4 regions of the Cutibacterium nasicola genome follow, and region 1 is predicted to be linked to each of the others. Evidence: riboswitches for the same ligand, from Rfam matches in the RefSeq annotation. Region 1 holds a riboswitch; each other region holds the start of a gene.

Region 1 (4,668 bases):
TACGGCGGCATCCTGCCTCGTCGTTACGACTCGAGCGCGAAGGAGAAGTGAGATGAGTGGAATCCTCGTCGCCGGAACGTCTTCTGACGCCGGGAAGTCGCTGGTCGTCACTGCCCTCTGCCGGGCCGCGTGGCGTCGTGGGATCGACGTCGTTCCTTACAAGGCCCAGAACATGTCGAACAATTCGATGGTCTGCCCCGACGGGTCCGAGATCGGCCGGGCGCAGTACCTGCAGGCCAGCGCCGCCAGGGTGACTCCGGAATCAGCCATGAATCCGGTGCTGCTCAAACCTGGCACCGATCGTCGCTCCTTCATCGTGCTGCGTGGCACGCCGGGAGGCGTGCTGGAAGCGGGACAGTACGCCACCGGACGACGTCACCTCGCGGAAGCCGCATGGGCCGCCTACGACGAGCTCTCCGCCGCCCACGACATGGTCATCTGCGAGGGTGCGGGCTCCCCGGCCGAGATCAACCTGCGTGCCGGTGACTACACGAACATGGGACTGGCAAGGGAGAAGAGCCTGCCGGTGGTGCTCGTCGGGGACATTGACCGCGGCGGGGTGCTCGCCAGCCTCTTCGGCACCTGGGCGCTGCTCGACGACGCGGACCGTTCCCTGCTGGCCGGGTACGTCATCAACAAATTCCGCGGTGATGAGTCCGTTCTCGCTCCTGGTCTGGAAGAGATCACTCGTCGCACCGGAATGCCGAGTTTTGGGGTGCTGCCCTGGGTCCCCGAGGTGTGGCTCGACGGTGAGGATGCGTTGGAGGTGGGACGCTGGCGTCACGACGGGAACTCCGTTTCCACCGACGATCTGCGGGTTGCCGTCGTCCGGCTGCCGAGAATCTCCAACGCCACCGATGTCGACGCCATGGCCGCCGAGGCCGGGGTCGACGTCCAGGTGACGACCAACCCCAACACCTGCGAACTGGCCGACGTGCTCGTCCTGCCCGGATCGCGGTCCACCGTGCGTGATCTGGAGTGGCTGAGGTCCACCGGAATCGCTGAGGTCGTGGCCCGCCGTGCCCGTCAAGGTCGCACTGTGCTGGGCATTTGTGGCGGCTACCAGATGCTCACCCGCCTCATCCTCGACCCCGAGGGTCAGGAATCGCCGACCGAGCGAACCGAGGGACTCGGGCTACTGCCGGTCGAGGTGACCTTCGGTGCCGACAAGACCCTGGCCATCCCGAGCGGATCCTGGCGGGGGATCGAGGTCGGCGGCTACGAGATCCATCACGGCCGAATGGATGTCGACCTGTCGGCGGGGGAGCCCTTCCTCGACGGAGTCCGCGTCGGAAGTGTCTGGGGGACGATGTGGCATGGTGCCTTCGAATGTGACGATTTCCGGCGCGCCTGGCTGGCCGAGGCTGCCGAGCATGCCGGATCGGCGTGGCGCCCGGTGGAGGGTGCCATCGGGTATGGGCAGCGCCGCGAGCAGATGATCGACGTGCTGGCCGACGCCGTTGAGGAGCATCTCGGTCTTGACCGTCTGTTCTCCCTGGCAGGCGGGAGCTGACCCCGGCCGTGTCGTGGTGTGGTGCCACGATGTGGGAGGATCGATACAACGACCGATCTCGAGGAAGCCGGTGTGAGTCCGGCGCGGTCCCGCCACTGTGACCATCGCCGCGGTGATGGCAGCCAGACACTCGAACGGTTCGTTGCGCACGTCATCGGGCGAGGACACCTGAGGAGGCCGTCATGAGCTATGCCCCTGTACATCCTGACCACAAGTCGGGACGAACCCTCATCGGGGTCGGAGTGGGGCCGGGTGACCCAGAGCTGGTCACCCTGAGAACCGTGCGCATCCTGCGCGAGGCTGATGTCATCCTCGTGCCCTACACCGAGGCCACCACCGACGGTCCCGGACGTGCCGAGACCATCATCACTGCCGTCGCCCCGGAGATCGTCGAGCGCATCAAGCGCATCCCCTTCTCCATGCGGGAGAGGTCTGGTGTCGGCGAGAAGCGCAGGGCCTCCTGGCAGGTATCCGCCGATGCGGCGATCACGGCCTTCGACGAAGGGGCTCGCACTGTCGCCCTGGCCACCGTCGGCGATCCGACGGTCTTCTCCACCTTCACCTACCTGCGCGCCAATGTCGAGGAGAGACTCCCCGACGTCAGCGTCGAGCTGAGCCCAGGTATCACCGCCATGCAGGCCCTGTCGGCGGCGTCCGGGCGCCCGCTGGTGGAGGGCAAGGAGGTCCTGGCCCTCGTCCCGGCCACCGTCGGGATGGAAAAACTTGGCCAGGTCCTCGACCTCGTCGACTCAGTGGCGATTTACAAGGGGGGACGCAAACTCCCAGACGTTGTCGAGCAGCTGCGGCAGCGGGATCGTCAGGCTGTCATCGGCACCGACGTCACGCTGGAGTCCGAGCAGATCGTCACCCTCGGTGAGGTCGCTGATACTCAGGCTCTGCCGTACTTCTCGACCGTCCTCACCACTCCAGAGCGCACCATCACGGGAGGAAAACTGTGAACGAACCTCAAGCTGCACGACCCACTCAGCACGCCTCTGAGAGGGTCTTGGAGGATCTGGACCACAACGCCATCGAGCCGCCTCCGGTACCGTGGCGGGAGATCCCCGAGGGAGCAGGCAGGGTCGTTTTCGTCGGTGCCGGACCGGGCGCTCCGGACCTGGTGAGCCTGCGCGGAGCCCGTGTCATCGAGACCGCTGACATCATCATCTGGGCCTCCAGCCTCGTTCACCCCGACATGGTGGCCCGTCACAAGGCGGGAGCCGAGCTCATTGACTCCGCCTCCATCCCGCTGGAGGACCTCGAGCCCCTCTACACCCGCGCCCGTGACGAGGGGCTGGTGGTGGCGAGGGTCCACACCGGTGACCCGTCCATCTATGGCGCCACCGCCGAGCAGCGCGACCTGTGTCGTCGCATCGGTATCGACTTCGAGACCATCCCGGGCATCTCGGCCTTCTCGGCCGCTGCCGCCCGGATGGACGTCGAGATCACCGTCCCAGAGGTATCCCAGTCACTCGTCCTCACCCGACTGGAGGGCGGGCGGACCCCCATGCCCGACGGGGAAACCGTCGCCTCCTTCGCCCGTCACGGTGCGACAATGGCGATCTACCTTTCCGCGGCCCGTAACAAGGCTCTTCAGGATGCCCTGCTGGAGGGAGGCTACCTGCCCGAGACTCCCTGCATCATCGGGTACGCGGTCAGCTGGCCCGAGGAAATCATGTTCCGCTGCGACCTGGCCCACCTCTCGGAGACGATGCGCAACCACAAGCTGTGGAAGCACGCCGTCGTCCTCGTCGGACCGGCCCTGGCAGAGGGCCCGATCAAGACTCGCAGCCACCTCTACCACCCCGGTTTCCGTCACGAATACCGCGGAGCTGACGCCCAGGCCCGCGCTGACCTCAAGGCCCACGGCACTCGCGGCGTCTACGACCAGAACCCCACGAACTCCGACACGAAGGACAATTCATGATTCGCGTCCACGGATATCTCGGTACCATTTCCGACTCCTTGCGCCAGGAGGTCGCCGATGCTGACCTCGTCGTCGGAGGTCAGCGTCACCTTGACGCCCTCAACGTTCCCGACGAGAAGCGTCAGAAGCTCGGCCTCATCGGCCCTGCCGTCGAGCGAGTTCAGTCCCTGCCCGACGACGCCAACGTCGTTGTCATCGCCTCCGGTGACCCGCTCTTCTTCGGTGTGGTGCGACGTATCCGCCAGGCCGGTCTCAAGGTCGAGGTCGTGACGGCCCCGACCTCCTTGCAGGCTGCTTTCGCCGCCGTGGCCTTGCCCTGGGACGACGCCCAGTTCGTCTCCTCACACTCCAAGGACATCGAGACCGCCATCCGGCTTGCCAAGATCCATCCCAAGGTGGGCGTGCTGACAGCCCCCAACCGAGGCCTGGCGGAATTGGTCGACGGGCTCGCGGGTCGCGGCAAGACCTTCGTCCTCGCTGAGAAGATCGGTGAGGAGGGCCAGCGGGTGCGTGTCCTCGACGAGGAAGCAGCCAGGGCCGTCATTGCTGACGCGGACATCCTCAGCCCCAACGTCGTGCTGGTCCTCGAGCATCATCCGGACTCCCCGGCGGCCCTGGGCATCAACCCGGAGCTGGCCGGTGACGTCAACGTCAATGCTCCCGAGGCCCCCCAGCCCGGCGTCGACACCAACCCGGACGGCTCGGACCGTGACCCGATCATCGGACAGATCATCAATTCCGACGCCGCGGCGGCCCACGCCGAGGCCATCGACCACGTGCTCAAGCGCGAGACCAAGAAGTACGTCGGACCGTCCCGCACCGGGCTGGCGGCGGCCTGGGGCGAGTGCGACCTCATCGTCTCCCACCTGGCCCTGGGTGCCACGACGCGCATCATCGCCCCGCTGCTGGAGTCCAAGAAGACCGACCCGGGTGTGGTCGTCGTCGACGAGGCCGGCCGTTTCGCCATCCCATTGGTGGGTGGCCACGTCGGTGGGGCCAACGAGCTCTCCCGCACCATCGCCGAGGCTCTCGGCGGCACCGCCGTCGTGTCCACCGCCACCGACTCCCTCGGTGTCCCGGCCCTCGATCAGCTCGGTTGGGCCTACGAGGGTGACGTCGCCGGGGTGACCGGATCGATCATCGCCGGACGCCCGGTGCTGGTCATCCGCGAACAGCCCTGGCCGCTGCCCCCACTGCCCAAGAACGTCACCGAGGATGCTGAATCCCC
Region 2 (4,668 bases), 190 kb from region 1:
CCATGAACTCCTTGAGGATGTCATTCTGGATCGTTCCGGCGAGCTGCTCGGGCTTGGCACCCTGCTCCTCGGCGGCCACCACGTACAGGGCCAGAATCGGCAGCACGGCGCCGTTCATCGTCATGGACACAGACATGCGATCCAGCGGGATGCCGGCAAAGAGCTCACGCATGTCGAGGATGGAGTCCACAGCCACGCCGGCCATGCCGACATCACCGGGAACACGGGGATTGTCAGAGTCGTAGCCGCGGTGGGTCGGCAGGTCGAAGGCGACCGACAGACCCTTCTGGCCGGCGGCCAGGTTACGGCGGTAGAAGGCGTTGGACTCCTTGGCGGTGGAGAATCCGGCGTACTGACGAATCGTCCAGGGTCGGAAGGCGTACATGGTGGCGTACGGGCCGTGGGTGAACGGAGGCAGACCGGCGTAGGTGTCCAGCCAGTCCATGTCGGCGTAGACGTCCTCGGAGTACAAATGACCAACCGAAATCTGTTCCGGAGTGGTCCAGGGCTCCTGCTCAGCGGAAGCGGCAGCCAGCTTGGCGAACTGCTCCTGAGCGTCCGCGGGAACCGGAGCGTCTCCCAGGTTGATGGAATCGAAACGGGGCAGGGTGGTCACTTGGCAACTCCCAACGTGTCCAGAGTGGTGGTCAGGACGTCAACGACGTCCATCCCGAGGTAGATGCGACCGTCGATGACCTTCTCGGCCTCGGCAGCGTCATCACCAAATTCCTTGAAGGCACCCGACAGGTAGACCAGCTTGGCGCCGGCCTCCTTGAGGGCCTTGGCGACCTCGAGGCCCTGGGCCGCGTAGGTCTTGGCGTTCGAGCACAGGTCTGCGACCTCGGCACCGGACTCCTTGAAGGCCTTGACGACCTCTTCCGTGGTGCCGCCCTCGCACTCGGGGGTCTCCATGCCGGCGATGTGCCACACCGGGGCGGAGAATCCCTCGCGGGGACCGAAGTCACGACGGGTTCCCAGGCAGGCCAGGAACACCTTCGGACGCTCGGAGCAGGTGGCGGAACGATCGACGAGGGCCTCGAAGACCTCGGCGTCACGGTGCTGTTCGAGACCGTTGCGCTTGGGAGCTTCGGGGTAGGGCCTGGTCTCGACGGTCTTGGCGTCGAGCAGCGGGAACTCGCTGACGGCCGTGATCGGCTGCTTGCGGGTGGCCAGACGCTTGGCGCGCTCGGCGTTGAGCTTGTCGAGCTCGGTGCGAACGTGGTCACCGGTGAGGGCGGCAACCATGCCACCGGCGGCCTCGACAGCCTGGAACTCGGCCCAACCGGCCTCCTCCAGCTTCTTGGTCAGGGCCTCGACGTAGAAGGAACCACCCGCCGGGTCATTGGCGCGGCCGATGTTGGACTCCTCGGCGAGGATAATGCCCGTGTTGCGGGCGATACGACGGGAGAAGTCGCTCTTCGGCAGGCCGATGGCGGCATCGAAGGGCAGGGTCGTGACGGCCTCGGCGCCACCGACAGCAGCACCGAAGGTCGAGATGGTGCCACGCAGGATGTTGACGTAGGGATCATCGCGGGTCAACTCACGCCAGCTCGTCACGGCCTCCTGACGGGCGCCACGCTTGGCAGCCGGAACCTCGAAGACCTCACCGATGCGGTTCCACAGGGTACGCAGGGCACGCAGACGGCAGATGGTCAGGAACTGGTCGTGGGTTGCGGAGACCCGGAAGTTGATGGAATCGAAGGCCTGCTCGGCAGTCAGCCCCTGTTCCATGAGCGCACGGACATACTCGACGCCGGTGGCGATGGCCCAGGCGAGCTCGTGCACGTCGCCGGCACCAGCGTTGTGGTAGACCGTCGCATCAACGACGAAGGCACGAGAATTCTTGTACTTGTCGGTCTTCTTGGCCCACTCGGCCATCGTGGACAGATCCGGGGTGCCGCCGTTGAGAGCGGCGAAACCGATCGGGTCCAGACCGAGATTGAACGACAGCTTGTCGGGATCGATGTCGGAGTCGACATAGACGTCAAGGAGGGCCTGTGCAGCGGCCTCCTGGTCGTCACGGCTCGAGACCTCAACCTTGGCCAGGTCGAGCAACACGTCCTTGAGGTCCCCGGCAATGTCCTCCGGCTTGATGGCGTCGGCACCGACGCGCAGCCACAGGGACATCACACCACGCTCGAGGTCGGCGATGATCGCCTTCCTGGTGAACTGCGGATCCGGATCCTCGTGAAGGGCCCGCACATCCCATGCGTCCATGACGCCAGTCCGGATCGTGGCGCCACGGGTGAAGGGCGGCACACCCGGGGCGCCGAGCTTCTCAGGGGCATCTTGACGCCGGTACATCGGCTCGATCTTGATGCCGTCGACCGTGCTCGGCTCGAGGCGCTTCATTCCTTGCTCAATGTTGAGCTCCTTGCCCTCGGGACGTCCCCGGTTCAAGACCTTGAGGACCGCGTCCTCCCACTGTTCGTGGGTGATCTTCGGAAAGTCCCCGGCCAGGCTCAACTCCTCGGGCATCCTGTCCTCGACGGACTTGGATGCGAGGTTGTCAGCATCAGTCATTCGTCAGACTCCTGCTTCGCTGCGGATGGGTGGACGACCTCGGTCGGCCCTCGAGACCTCGGACGCTGCGGCGCACGCAGGGTACGTCGCAAGCTCTGGCAGGTATTCGGACTCATGGGCACCTCGTCTGCCGACAAGTCCTACGTCACCGCTTCCCAGACCGAAGCCCAGTGCTTGATCGCCATCCGGTCGGACCTAAGACCAACTGGACGTCGATGGTGATGTCGTTCCCACTCACCGCTGCGGGGCAGTTCCGGAATTGCACCGGATTCCCTCTTACCGCCTTGAAACCCCCGGACGGGATTCCTTGGCACCAGCACCTATGATACTAGGCTGCGCACGATCGACTTGGCACAGCGGGGGTGCATGTGCACGATTGTGCGACCGTGCTGTGAACAGACGTTTACCGTGCCTTGCGGACCTGGGGGATTTGAGGCCGGTTTGCGACAGAGTCGATCCACTCTCGTAGGTCGGCATGGACGTGCCTGCGATTGACCTCATTGAGAACCTCATGGCGCCCACCCGGGTACAGGATGACGTCCACCTCCTGGGACCCGGCATCGCGCAATTGGCAAGCTGCGCGACGCACTCCCCTACCGGAGTCGCCCACCGGATCCTTGGCACCGGCCATGAGCAAAACAGGCAGAGCAGGCGGAGTGGCACGTAGAACCTCGGTGGAATTGGCGAGTTCGATGAGTCGTACCAATTCGCGGTAGAAGGCTGCGGTGCAGACGAAACCGCACAGCGGGTCGTTGTTGTAGGCGTCCACGACGCGCACGTCTCGAGACAACCAGTCGTAGTCGGTGCGAGCCGGCTGGAAGGCCCGGTTGAAGGACCCGAAAGACAAGGTGTTGAGCAACGGACTGCGGGAGTCCTCCCCCAACATGAGCACCTGGGAACGGGCAAGCCCGGTGGCGACGGTGCTCAACGGCCCCAAGGAGGAGCCTGTGCCAATGATGACCAGGCCGGTCATCTCGCGTCCCCGGCGAGCGGCCAGAACACGGGCGAGGAACGATCCCATCGAGTGTCCGACGAGGAACCACGGCTTCCCCTCAACCTCGGCCATGAAGTGGTCAGCAACCGCGGAGAGATCGTCGAGCAGTTGGTGGTGGCCCCGATCAGGGGTGGTCCCAAGTTGTCCGGTGGCAGCAGCGCGCGGTCCGTGACCACGGTGATCATTCGCCACGACGAGCCAGCCGTCGTCCGCCAGCGCCCGGGCCACCTCGTCATAGCGGGCCGCGTACTCGGCCATGCCATGACACAACTGCACCAATCCCTTGGTGGGGCGACCCGGCGCAGCCTCCGGACGCCAGACAAGGACGTCGAGGTCGGCTCCGTCGTCAGCGGTGATCGTGATGGTGTCCATGAATCCTCCCGGGGTCGTAGTTCCAGCATATTGAGGTCTCCCAGCCAGCATCTCGGCATCGCGGAAGAAGCGCCCACATCACCATGATCCTGTTCTCGCTCAGGGAGAACACGAGCAGAACAACGAGCCTCTTCAGGCCCGACGCTGTGTAGTGAGGTCAACGCCATGCCCGCGACGCGCCGCGTTACCAGGTTCGCGAGCATCACGTCACCGTCTCGTAAGGTCACCGCCCTAGACTCATGGGGACCCACCGAAAGGACGTCTCGTGAAGATCGCCGTCGCAGGACTGGGCTATGTCGGCATGGCCAATGCCGTGTTGCTTGCCCAGCACAACAGTGTCGTCGCCATTGACATTGACGCCGAGAGGGTCGAGATGGTCAACACCGGACACACGACGATCGTCGATCCCCTCATCGGGGAGTACCTGGCCCACCACGAGCTGGATCTGACGGCCACGACTGATCCGCACAAGGCCTATGACGATGCTGACTTCGTCGTCATCGCCACCCCGACGAACTATGACCCTGACCAGAATTATTTCGACACCTCGAGCGTGGACGGAGTGCTCGACCTGGTGCAGGAGCTCGCCCCCGAGGCGACGATCGTCATCAAGTCAACGATCCCGGTGGGCTTCGTCGAGGGGATTCGCAAGGAGCGCCCCGGCCTTGACGTCATCTTCTCTCCGGAGTTCCTCCGCGAGGGCAAGGCTCTCTACGACAACCTCCATCCGTCACGGATCGTCGTCGGGTCGGACTCGGCCAAGGCCCACCTCTTCGCCG
Region 3 (4,668 bases), 780 kb from region 1:
AGCCCGGTGCGCTTGCCGTCAGTGGTCTGCTGGTGGGACTGTCCTCCCTCGTCGACCCGGCATTCTGGGCGATGCTCGTCCATGCCGCCCACCTGCCGCACGCCAGCTGGGCCGTCGTCGAGTCCCTCATCTGGGTGGCCTGCAGCCACAGCCTGCTCATCGTCCTTGTCGCTGCCTACCTCGTCGGCGGGCCTGACCGAGTCACTCGGGTGGTGACCAGCATTCGCGAGGACCACGCCGTCGCAGCCCATCGCGGGATCTCTGCGCTGCTGGCGGCCTTCGGGGTCCTGCTGCTCGCCGACGTCATCGGCGTCCTTGCCACCGGGCAGTGGTTCTTCGAGCTTTGAGTACTCAGTGCCAGTGATGGCGACGCTGACGCCGTTGCCCGGTTCGGCCGAGGAACCACCCCAGTGCCAGACCGAGCACTCCGGCACCGACGGCGACGCCGATCTGCAATGGACCCCACTGGCGAGTCGACACCGTCACCGGCTGTCCGTGGGGAAGTGGCGCGCCCTTGGCCTCGGCGGCGCCCACGGCATTGGCGCGCTGGGCGATCCGGTCCAACGAGGCGTCCAGGATGGTTCGGGTGTACCCCATGTGGATGGGGCGACCCTGGTTGAGCTCGTCCTGCCAGGTTGACTGCAAGGTGAGGATGCGCGTCAGGGCGGGGGCGGCGTCGCAGACCGGATCGCCTTTCATGCACACCGAATAGGTCTCGGGATACGCCTCCGCGGGGATGGCCGCGCCGACCTTGACCATGTCGGCGTCCAGGGCTTCATGATCGATGGACTCCTGGCTCAGGCCGAGGGCGGCCTTGATGACTGCCCGCATCTGAGAGTCGCGATCGGCTCCGGGAGTCGCGTTGGCTCGTTCACGCAGGTAGTAGAGCATCGCAGCCATTCCGATGGCGGACTGGTCGGCATCGCCGCTGAGCTCCTGAACGTTCTGTCCCGGGTAATGGTCCGGATTCCCGGCCAGGAGGGCGCCTGCCAGACGTTGCGGGGTGTCGGTCTGGGCGAGGGCCTGGGTGATGGCCTGGGACCCCTGCGAGAATCCGGCGAGCACCACCCATTCCTTCGGGCACTGTTTCTTCTCCTCGTTGAGGAGGGTGGTGAGTTTCTTCGCTCCCAGAGCCGCCGAGTCGAAGTACTCGGTCGACGGCATGGTCGCGTCAAAGAGGAGACTGCTCATCGATGCTCTCTGCAGGGTGTGAGGGTCAGCGGCGGGGTAGTCCAGGTAGACCTGACGAACTGTTCCCCTGCCCTTCCACTTCTGGGCCAGGGCGTCACGAACCGACGTGATGGTGCTGCCGAACGGAGGGGTCTCGCCCGACCCTCGGACGCCGACGAACATCACCGAGGCGCAGCCCATCCGAGAGGCCAGCTCCGAGGACACCGGGTCCGAGTCCCAGCCCATTCCTGCCCCTGGGGTGAGGGTGGCGGCGGACGTGAGCGTTGTTGTGGACCCGCTGGCGTAGCCGGTGCTGGCTGTCGTCGGGGTGGGCGCTGATGGCTCGGCGTTGGCAGAAAGCGGCAGCGTCACCAGGCCGGCGATGACGAGGAGGATGAGCAATGTCTGCCGAAGCTTCACTACGTCAGTCAAGCAGGGGTCGCCGACACCGGACGGCTCGTGTGTCCGTGGTCAGGACTGCTTGAAAGTTCCGGTGATCGACGCGGAGTCCAGCTCGCTGGTGTGGATGACGAAGCGGACCTGGACGTTGGCGGCGTCGTCAGGAATGTCGAGATGCTCGCTCGGCATGGCATGGACGGTGTGGATGTAGCGGTGGGCCGGTCCGGGCGGCGGGCAGGCTCCGGAGTAGCCGTCCTCCTGGTAGTCATTGGTCCACTCGCGCACACCGGAAGGCAGCGGGCCGCCCTCATCGAGGGAGGTGACGTCGGCTGGGATGTCGGCGAGGATCCAGTGCCAGAAGCCGGAACCGGTGGGGGCATCGGGGTCGTAGACGGTGATCGCGTATGACGCGGTGCCCTCCGGGCCGGGCGTCCAGCTCAGCTGGGGGCTGATGTTCTTGCCACCCGCATCTGCATGGGCGTGGGCCAGGTCAATCGGCTGGCCGTCGGTGATCGACGTGCTGGTGATCTCCATGGGTTGTGTCCTTTCCCTGGGTGTGTGTCCATGATGCCAGCCTGATGCGCGATCCGAAGGGGTGTCACGACCGGTTCCGAACGCGGGGAAGCCCACCCCTGATGACGAGGTGAAGGGGTGAGTGTGCAGATGTGATGAGATGCGTATACCCTTCATCTTGTGCTGGTTCTCATCGCCAGACACCAGATGTAGGGGTTGTATCCACATCTGGTGGCGATGGGAGGAAAGAGGGAATCCGGTGGGAAACCGGAACTGCCCCGCAGCGGTGACAGGGAACGACGGCGACATACGCACTGGCCATCCGGTTGGGAAGCGTCGCTCGGTAGGAACTCGTCTGACGGCGAAACGCCCTGAAGTCCGAAGACCTGCCAGCGCCCGGGTCGGCGACCCGGTACGACAACGGGCGTGCGAGACGGCCCGGGGTGAACCTGCCCCACTCGTGCGCTGCTTCGAGGAGAGAGCATGTCGACGATTGTCCAGCCAGACGACCTGACCACCCCACGCACGGTTCCCACGTCCATCCGCAAGAGGGACGGCAGGGTGATCCGGTTCGACTCGACGAAGATCGTCGAGGCCGTCCGCAAAGCCTTCGTCGCCTGTGGCGGCGACGCCCCCGAACTGTTGGCCTCCGAGGTTGCCCTCGAGGTGCTCTCCCGACTGAGCGAGATGGGTGAGGACACCCCTGATGTCGAGGCCATCCAGGACCTCGTCGAGAAGACCCTCATGGATCAGGGACACGACGGCGTCGCCAAGGCCTACATCCTCTACCGTCAGCGTCGCACCGTTGCTCGCGACCAGCAGTCCGCCCTCATGCGTACCTTGCGTGAGATCACCTTCGCCACCGCCGAGGAAGCCGACGCCAAACGGGAGAACGCCAACGTCGACGGCAACTCCGCGATGGGGTCGATGCTGCGCTACGGAACCGAGTCGGCCAAGCAGTTCAACCTGCTCGAGGTGCTCGACCCCTCCCATGCCGCCGCCCATCGTGACGGGGACATCCACATCCACGACCTCGACTTCCTCACCCTGACGACGACCTGCTGTCAGATCAACCTCACCGACCTCTTCGAGCACGGTTTTTCCACCGGCCACGGCGTCCTGCGATCCCCGCAGTCCATCGGTTCGTACGCCGCCCTGGCCTGCATCGCGATCCAGTCCAACCAGAATGACCAACACGGCGGCCAGGCGGTGCCGAACTTCGACCGGGACATGGCCCCGGGGGTCGCCAAGACCTTCAGCAAGGCTGCCCAAACCGGTTTGACGAGGATTTTCGAAGTTCTCGGTGGCGACGAGGACCGTCTTGACCAAGTGCGCCAGGTGGCGTCGGGATGGGTGCTGGAGCCGGACGCGGCCGCGCTGGTCCATGAGAAGGAGCAGGTGGCGGAACTGTTTGCCGGGCTCGTCGACGACACCGACCGGGTCGCCGACAGAATTCGTCGCCAGGCCGTCGAGGAGACACGTCGTCAGACCTACCAGGCGATGGAGGCCCTCATCGCCAACCTCAACACCATGAACTCGCGAGCCGGGGCACAGACCCCGTTCTCCTCGATCAATTACGGCACCGACACCAGCCCGGAGGCGCGGATGGTGATGCACTGCCTGCTGGAGGCCACCGAGGCCGGTCTTGGCGGTGGGGAAACCGCGATCTTCCCGATCCAGATCTTCCGGGTGCACAAGGGCGTCAACCTCGACGACGGTGACCCCAACCATGACCTGTTCCGGCTGGCCTGCCGGGTGAGCGCCAAGCGCCTCTTCCCGAACTTCTCCTTCCAAGACGCCCCGTTCAACGCCGAGTACTACGTGCCCGGCCATCCCGAGACCGAGATCGCCTACATGGGCTGCCGCACCCGGGTGATGTCGAACGTCCACGACCCCTCGCGGGCACAGACTTGGGGACGCGGGAACCTGTCCTTCACCTCGATCAACCTGCCGAGGTTGGCGATCGAGGCCAACCACGACGTTGATGCCTTTTTCGCCTCCTTCGACCGGATGATCGACCTCGTCATCGACCAGTTGCTCGACCGGCTCAAGATCCAGTCCCACAAGCTGGTGCGAAACTTCCCCTTCCTCATGGGCCAGGGGGTCTGGATCGACTCGGAGGACTTGGGGCCTGACGATGTTGTCGCCGAGGTACTCAGGCACGGAACCCTGTCGGTGGGGTTCATCGGGTTGGCCGAGACCCTGACGGCCTTGATCGGCGTCCATCACGGCGAGTCGGAGGAGGCCCAACAGCTCGGTCTGCGGATCGTCGGTCACCTGCGAGAGAGGATGGACGAGGCCGCCGAGCGCACCGGGTTGAACTTCTCGGCCCTGGCCACCCCGGCCGAGGGGCTGTCGGGGCGGTTCGTGCGGATGGACCGTCAGCGTTACGGGTCGATCCCGGGAATCACCGACCGGGAGTACTACACCAACAGCTTCCACGTGCCCGTCTGGTACCACATCGGTGCTGCGGACAAGATCCGCATCGAGGCTCCCTACCACGCCTTCACCAACGGCGGTCACATCTCGTACGTCGAGCTGTCGGGGGATCCGGCACGCAACGTCGACGCCTTCGAGGCCCTCGTG
Region 4 (4,668 bases), 840 kb from region 1:
GGCATCTCGTCCACTACGGCTCGTTCGCTGTGGGTGGTTTCGGTCTCATCGTCGCCGAGGCCACCGCAGTGAATCCCGAAGGTCGCATCAGCCCTTGTGACACCGGGTTGTGGAATGACGATCAGGTAGCGGCCTGGCGCACGGTCACCGACGCCGTTCACGAGCTGGGCGGCAAGATCGCCGTGCAGCTCGGCCACGCCGGTCGCAAGGCCTCCACCGAGAAGTGGTGGCCGGGATTCCATGGTGGTGTGGTGCCTCCCGAGCGCGGCGGCTGGATTCCGGTCGGCCCGACTGACGCGCCTGCTGACGGCAAGCAGTACGTCGGTCTGCCCGTCACTGCCCTTGACGAGGACGGCATCGCGAAGGTCATCGACGACTTCCGCACCGCTGCGACACGTGCCGTGGAAGCTGGGTTCGACGCCGTCGAGATTCACAGCGCCCACGGTTACCTGCTGCACCAGTTCTACTCACCGCTGTCCAACACCCGCGCCGACGGTTGGGGCGGTGACTTCGACGGACGTGTTCGCCTGCCGTTGGAGGTCGCGAAGGCTGTGCGTGGGGCCATTCCTGAAGACATGCCCTTGCTGGCGCGCCTGTCGGTCACTGACTGGCGGGACGACGGCTGGCAGGTGAAGGACTCCGTCGAACTGTCGCGGCGCTTCGCGAAAGCCGGGGTCGATCTGCTCGACGCCTCCTCAGGAGGCAATTCGTCGGCCCCCATCCCCGTCGCCCCGGCCTACCAGGCTGACCTGGCGGCTCGGGTGCGCGCCGAGGCGGATATTCCCACAGCCACCGTCGGCATGATCTGGACCCCACAGCTGGCCGAGGAGCTGCTGGAGAAGGGCAGCGCCGACGCCATCATGGTGGGACGGGCGGCTCTACGCGACACCAACTGGCCGTTGCGTGCCGCCCATGAGCTGGGTGTTCCCAACGAGGACGCCCCATGGCATCCGGCCAGGTTCCGTGGGGCGTGGCGCTGACGCGACTGACGATCCCGTCGCCGGTCGACCGTCAGCGATTCCACTTCTTCCTGAGCCTTGCGTACTTCTTGGATCCAGGGCCGTGGATGTCAACATCGCTGAGGATGCTCGTCCCGCGCAAGGTGAGGACAGGGCCATCCAGCCCCGGCTGGGAGAGTCCGCGAACCGTGAGGTCTCCGAGCACTCGCGACATCGAGTCCTCGATGCGCACCCCGTCGGGCACCAGGAAAGTCGCGTCACACATGACGATCGTCAGGTCAATGGTGATGTGACGACTTGCCCACGGCATGGAGGTCAGGTCGAAGCACGGATCCCCCATGAACCCGGTGACGGTGGTGAGTTTGGCCATCGTCCGTCCCGAGGCCCAGACCGTGTCGCTCATGATGCAGGTCATGTGGTCAGCCTCCGGACCGGGGACGATCCGCACCGCCTCGCCGTGGCCAGGATGAGCGGGGACGGCCACACTCCCGACCGTCGCGCCAAGGTCAGAGAGCAACCCGCCCAGATCGCCATAGGTACGGGCCTGCAGAGCAGCCTCCACCCTCTCCGCATGCTCGTCGCGAGTCAGCTTTCCCAACGTCCATGCCTCGTCGAGGATGTCCGATGCCCGGGCGCGCTCGGCGTCACCAATCCGCCAGTCATCGGGAATCGTCACGTCGCAAGTCTAGGACAGCCACACACACCCAAGGCTCTCCAGGCCTCGCGTTGACTCGCCTTGATCAGCGTTCATATAGTGACAAGTGCACGTGGTTCCCGTGTTCGCACGGGCTAAGAGGGAATCCGGTGTGAATCCGGAGCTGCCCCGCAGCGGTGTACGAGAACGACCGCCGTCATCACGCACTGTGCTCCGGCATGGGAAGCGACGGCCAGTAGGCAACAAGTGCTCGTGAGCCCGAAGACCTGCCAGGTGTGGTCCCGCAACCGCGGGGCCCGGTTCGCGATCTCGCGGGAAGTATCGCAGCGTTCATGGGGACCAGTGTCCCTGCCGCATTCCGCCCGGTCGCGTGCCCACGGCATCGCACGGAGGAATTGCAATGAGCGCCGACCCCATCTCAACCATTCGCGTCCGCAAACGTGACGGATCGCTGGCTCCCTACGACGGCAACGAAGTCGCCGCGTCCATCATCGACTCAGCCCGCGGGCTCGATGATGCCGTCGCCCGGGCGACTCTGCTGCAGGCCGAGGTGGAGATCACACTCTTCGACGGCATCACCACCGATGCCCTTGACGAGGCCGTCATCCAGGTGGCTCTGGGCAATGCCAAGGACGACCCTGCCTTTGACACCATCGCCAGCCGGATCGCCGTCAAGAAGCTGTACAAGGAGGTCTTTGGCAACACCCACGACGATCTGGGTGACGTCGACCCGACACGCGTGCGCAACCTGCACCGTGCTTGTTTCCCGCGCACGATCGGAAGACTCGTCGCAGCAGGGCGCCTTGACGAGCGCCTGGGGCGAATCTTCGATCTTGACGTCCTCGCATCAGCCCTCGATCCCAGCCGTGACGACCTCATCGGATTCACTGGTGTGCGCACCGTGGTCAACCGTTACCTCTTGCGCACCCCCGACCAACGCGCCTTGGAAGTGCCCCAGTACTTCTGGATGCGTGTGGCGATGGGTCTCAGCCTCACCGAGGACGACCCCACATCCTCCGCCCTCGCCCTCTACGACTCCATGAGCAACCTACGTCACCTTGCCGCCGACTCCACCCTCGCCAACGCCGGGACGCCGTCCGCCCAGCTGTCCACCTGTTTCGTGATGCGCACCGAGGACGACCTCGAGCACATCGCCCGGACGATCCGCGACGTCATGCGGATCACCAGGGGCACCGGAGGTATTGGGCTGTCGATGTCGGACCTGCGCTGCCAAGGGTCACCGATCCGCTCCGACACCACTGCGTCAACCGGTCCGATCCCCTTCATGCACACCATCGACTCGACGCTGCGGGCAGTCTCCCGGGGAGGCAAACAGCTCGGCGCGCTGTGCTTCTACATGGAGAACTGGCACATGGACTTCCCGCAGTTCCTCGACCTGCGGCAGAACTCCGGTGACCCGTACCGACGCACTCGTACCGCCGGAACCGCGGTGTGGATCTCCGACGAGTTCATGAAGCGGGTCGCCAAGGACGAGGACTGGTACCTCTTCGACCCCGCCGAGACCCCCGATCTCACCGAGCTCACCGGGTCTGAGTTCTCGAAGAGATATGCGTACTATGTCACACAGGCCGACGCCGGGAAGATCAAGAGGTTCCATCGCACCACGGCTCGAGAACAGTTCCGGGCCATCCTGGTGAGCCTGCAGACGACGTCGCACCCGTGGCTGACGTGGAAGGACAGCGTCAACACCCGCGCGTTGAACAACAACACCGGGACGATCCACGCCTCGAATCTGTGCACCGAGATCTGCCTACCCCAAGATCGCGACCACACCTCGGTGTGCAACCTGGCGTCGGTCAACCTTGCCGGGCACCTCGTCGGGCCGCGCAAGAAGCGTCGCATCGACTGGGAGCACCTGGCCGCCACCACCCGACTGGTGATACGTCAGCTCGACGACCTCGTCGACATCACCGCTTCGGCGGCGCCGCAGGCCGAGCGATCAAACGTGGAGAACCGGGCCATCGGCCTGGGCATCATGGGGCTGACGGACATGCTCGAGCAGGTGCGGATTCCCTACGACTCCCCTAATGCCTACGACATCGTCGACCAAGTCATCGAATTCATCAGCTGGCACGCCATCGACGCCTCCGCCGATCTGGCCGCCGAGCGCGGGGCCTACCCGATGTTCGAAGGATCTGGTTGGTCGAAGGGGATGGTCCCCGTCGACACCCTCGCCCTCCTGGAGCGCGACCGTGGCATTCCCGTTGACGTCGACCGGACGACGAGGATGGACTGGGACGGGCTGCGCGCCAAGGTGAGCCGAGGAATGCGCAATGCCACCTTGCTGGCCATCGCCCCGACGGCGTCGATCGGTCTGGTCGCTGGCACGACGCCGGGCCTGGATCCGCAGTTGTCCCAGGTGCTCTCCCGAGCCACCTCAGCCGGGAAGTTCCTCGAGGTCAATCGCAACCTGGTGGCCGACCTCAAGGACCTCGGGCTGTGGGAGAAGGTGCGCGAGGAATTGCTGCGTCGTCAGGGAGATCCCAGCGGGATCCAGGCCATCCCGGCATCCTTGCGACGTTTGTACCGCACCTCCTTCACCCTGGATCCAATGGCTTGCCTCAACGTGGCCGCCAGGGCGCAGAAGTGGGTGGACCAGGCCATCAGCCGCAACATCTACCTGGCCTCCCGATCGATCGGTGACATGGAGGACCTCTACACCGCTGCGTGGCGGATGGGTGTCAAGACGACCTACGACCTCCACATGCTCCCCCGTCACACCGCCGGGCAGTCGACGACGGCGGCCAACAAAGCCACCGGGCACCGCAACGGTCCTCGTCGCGGGTTCGCCACCGCAGTACGCCGCGACACCAGCACCGCGACCATCGAAAGGCCCCGGTCCGAGGCACTCGATGCCGAACCAGTCGTGGCCCTCGACCTCATCAACGATACCTCCTGGCCGGAAGACCACGACCAATGCCACGCACGTGGGTGATGTCACCCCCAAAGGATGCCTTGGACCTGACATCGCCCCTTGTCAGAGCCACATGACGTGGACGACCTCTTCAGCCCTCCCGGAGGCTAATGGCATCC

Evidence for each region. Region 1 has a riboswitch for cobalamin ahead of cobI (precorrin-2 C(20)-methyltransferase). Riboswitches for the same ligand answer to the same signal wherever they lie in the genome.
Region 2: linked by a shared signal. The riboswitch ahead of mutA (methylmalonyl-CoA mutase small subunit) and the one ahead of cobI (precorrin-2 C(20)-methyltransferase) in region 1 are both predicted to bind cobalamin.
Region 3: linked by a shared signal. The riboswitch ahead of ACUCCZ_RS00115 (anaerobic ribonucleoside triphosphate reductase) and the one ahead of cobI (precorrin-2 C(20)-methyltransferase) in region 1 are both predicted to bind cobalamin.
Region 4: linked by a shared signal. The riboswitch ahead of ACUCCZ_RS00325 (ribonucleoside-diphosphate reductase subunit alpha) and the one ahead of cobI (precorrin-2 C(20)-methyltransferase) in region 1 are both predicted to bind cobalamin.

The regions. Positions count from the first base shown of each region.
Region 1 covers NZ_CP199745.2:1,836,572-1,841,239, reverse strand. Annotated here, with positions in the region: gene ACUCCZ_RS08690 (CobD/CbiB family cobalamin biosynthesis protein) at 1-51, shown strand, start outside; gene ACUCCZ_RS08685 (cobyric acid synthase) at 53-1,513, shown strand; cobalamin riboswitch at 1,530-1,757, shown strand; gene cobI (precorrin-2 C(20)-methyltransferase) at 1,744-2,472, shown strand; gene cobM (precorrin-4 C(11)-methyltransferase) at 2,469-3,440, shown strand; gene cobJ (precorrin-3B C(17)-methyltransferase) at 3,437-4,668, shown strand, end outside.
Region 2 covers NZ_CP199745.2:1,643,998-1,648,665, forward strand. Annotated here, with positions in the region: gene scpA (methylmalonyl-CoA mutase) at 1-616, opposite strand, end outside; gene mutA (methylmalonyl-CoA mutase small subunit) at 613-2,523, opposite strand; cobalamin riboswitch at 2,604-2,856, opposite strand; gene ACUCCZ_RS07690 (alpha/beta fold hydrolase) at 2,927-3,889, opposite strand; gene ACUCCZ_RS07695 (nucleotide sugar dehydrogenase) at 4,191-4,668, shown strand, end outside.
Region 3 covers NZ_CP199745.2:17,155-21,822, forward strand. Annotated here, with positions in the region: gene ACUCCZ_RS00100 (hypothetical protein) at 1-347, shown strand, start outside; gene ACUCCZ_RS00105 (cutinase family protein) at 352-1,416, opposite strand; gene ACUCCZ_RS00110 (YbhB/YbcL family Raf kinase inhibitor-like protein) at 1,642-2,103, opposite strand; cobalamin riboswitch at 2,298-2,490, shown strand; gene ACUCCZ_RS00115 (anaerobic ribonucleoside triphosphate reductase) at 2,566-4,668, shown strand, end outside.
Region 4 covers NZ_CP199745.2:73,218-77,885, reverse strand. Annotated here, with positions in the region: gene ACUCCZ_RS00335 (NADH:flavin oxidoreductase/NADH oxidase) at 1-980, shown strand, start outside; gene ACUCCZ_RS00330 (DUF1707 SHOCT-like domain-containing protein) at 1,012-1,635, opposite strand; cobalamin riboswitch at 1,711-1,902, shown strand; gene ACUCCZ_RS00325 (ribonucleoside-diphosphate reductase subunit alpha) at 2,015-4,570, shown strand.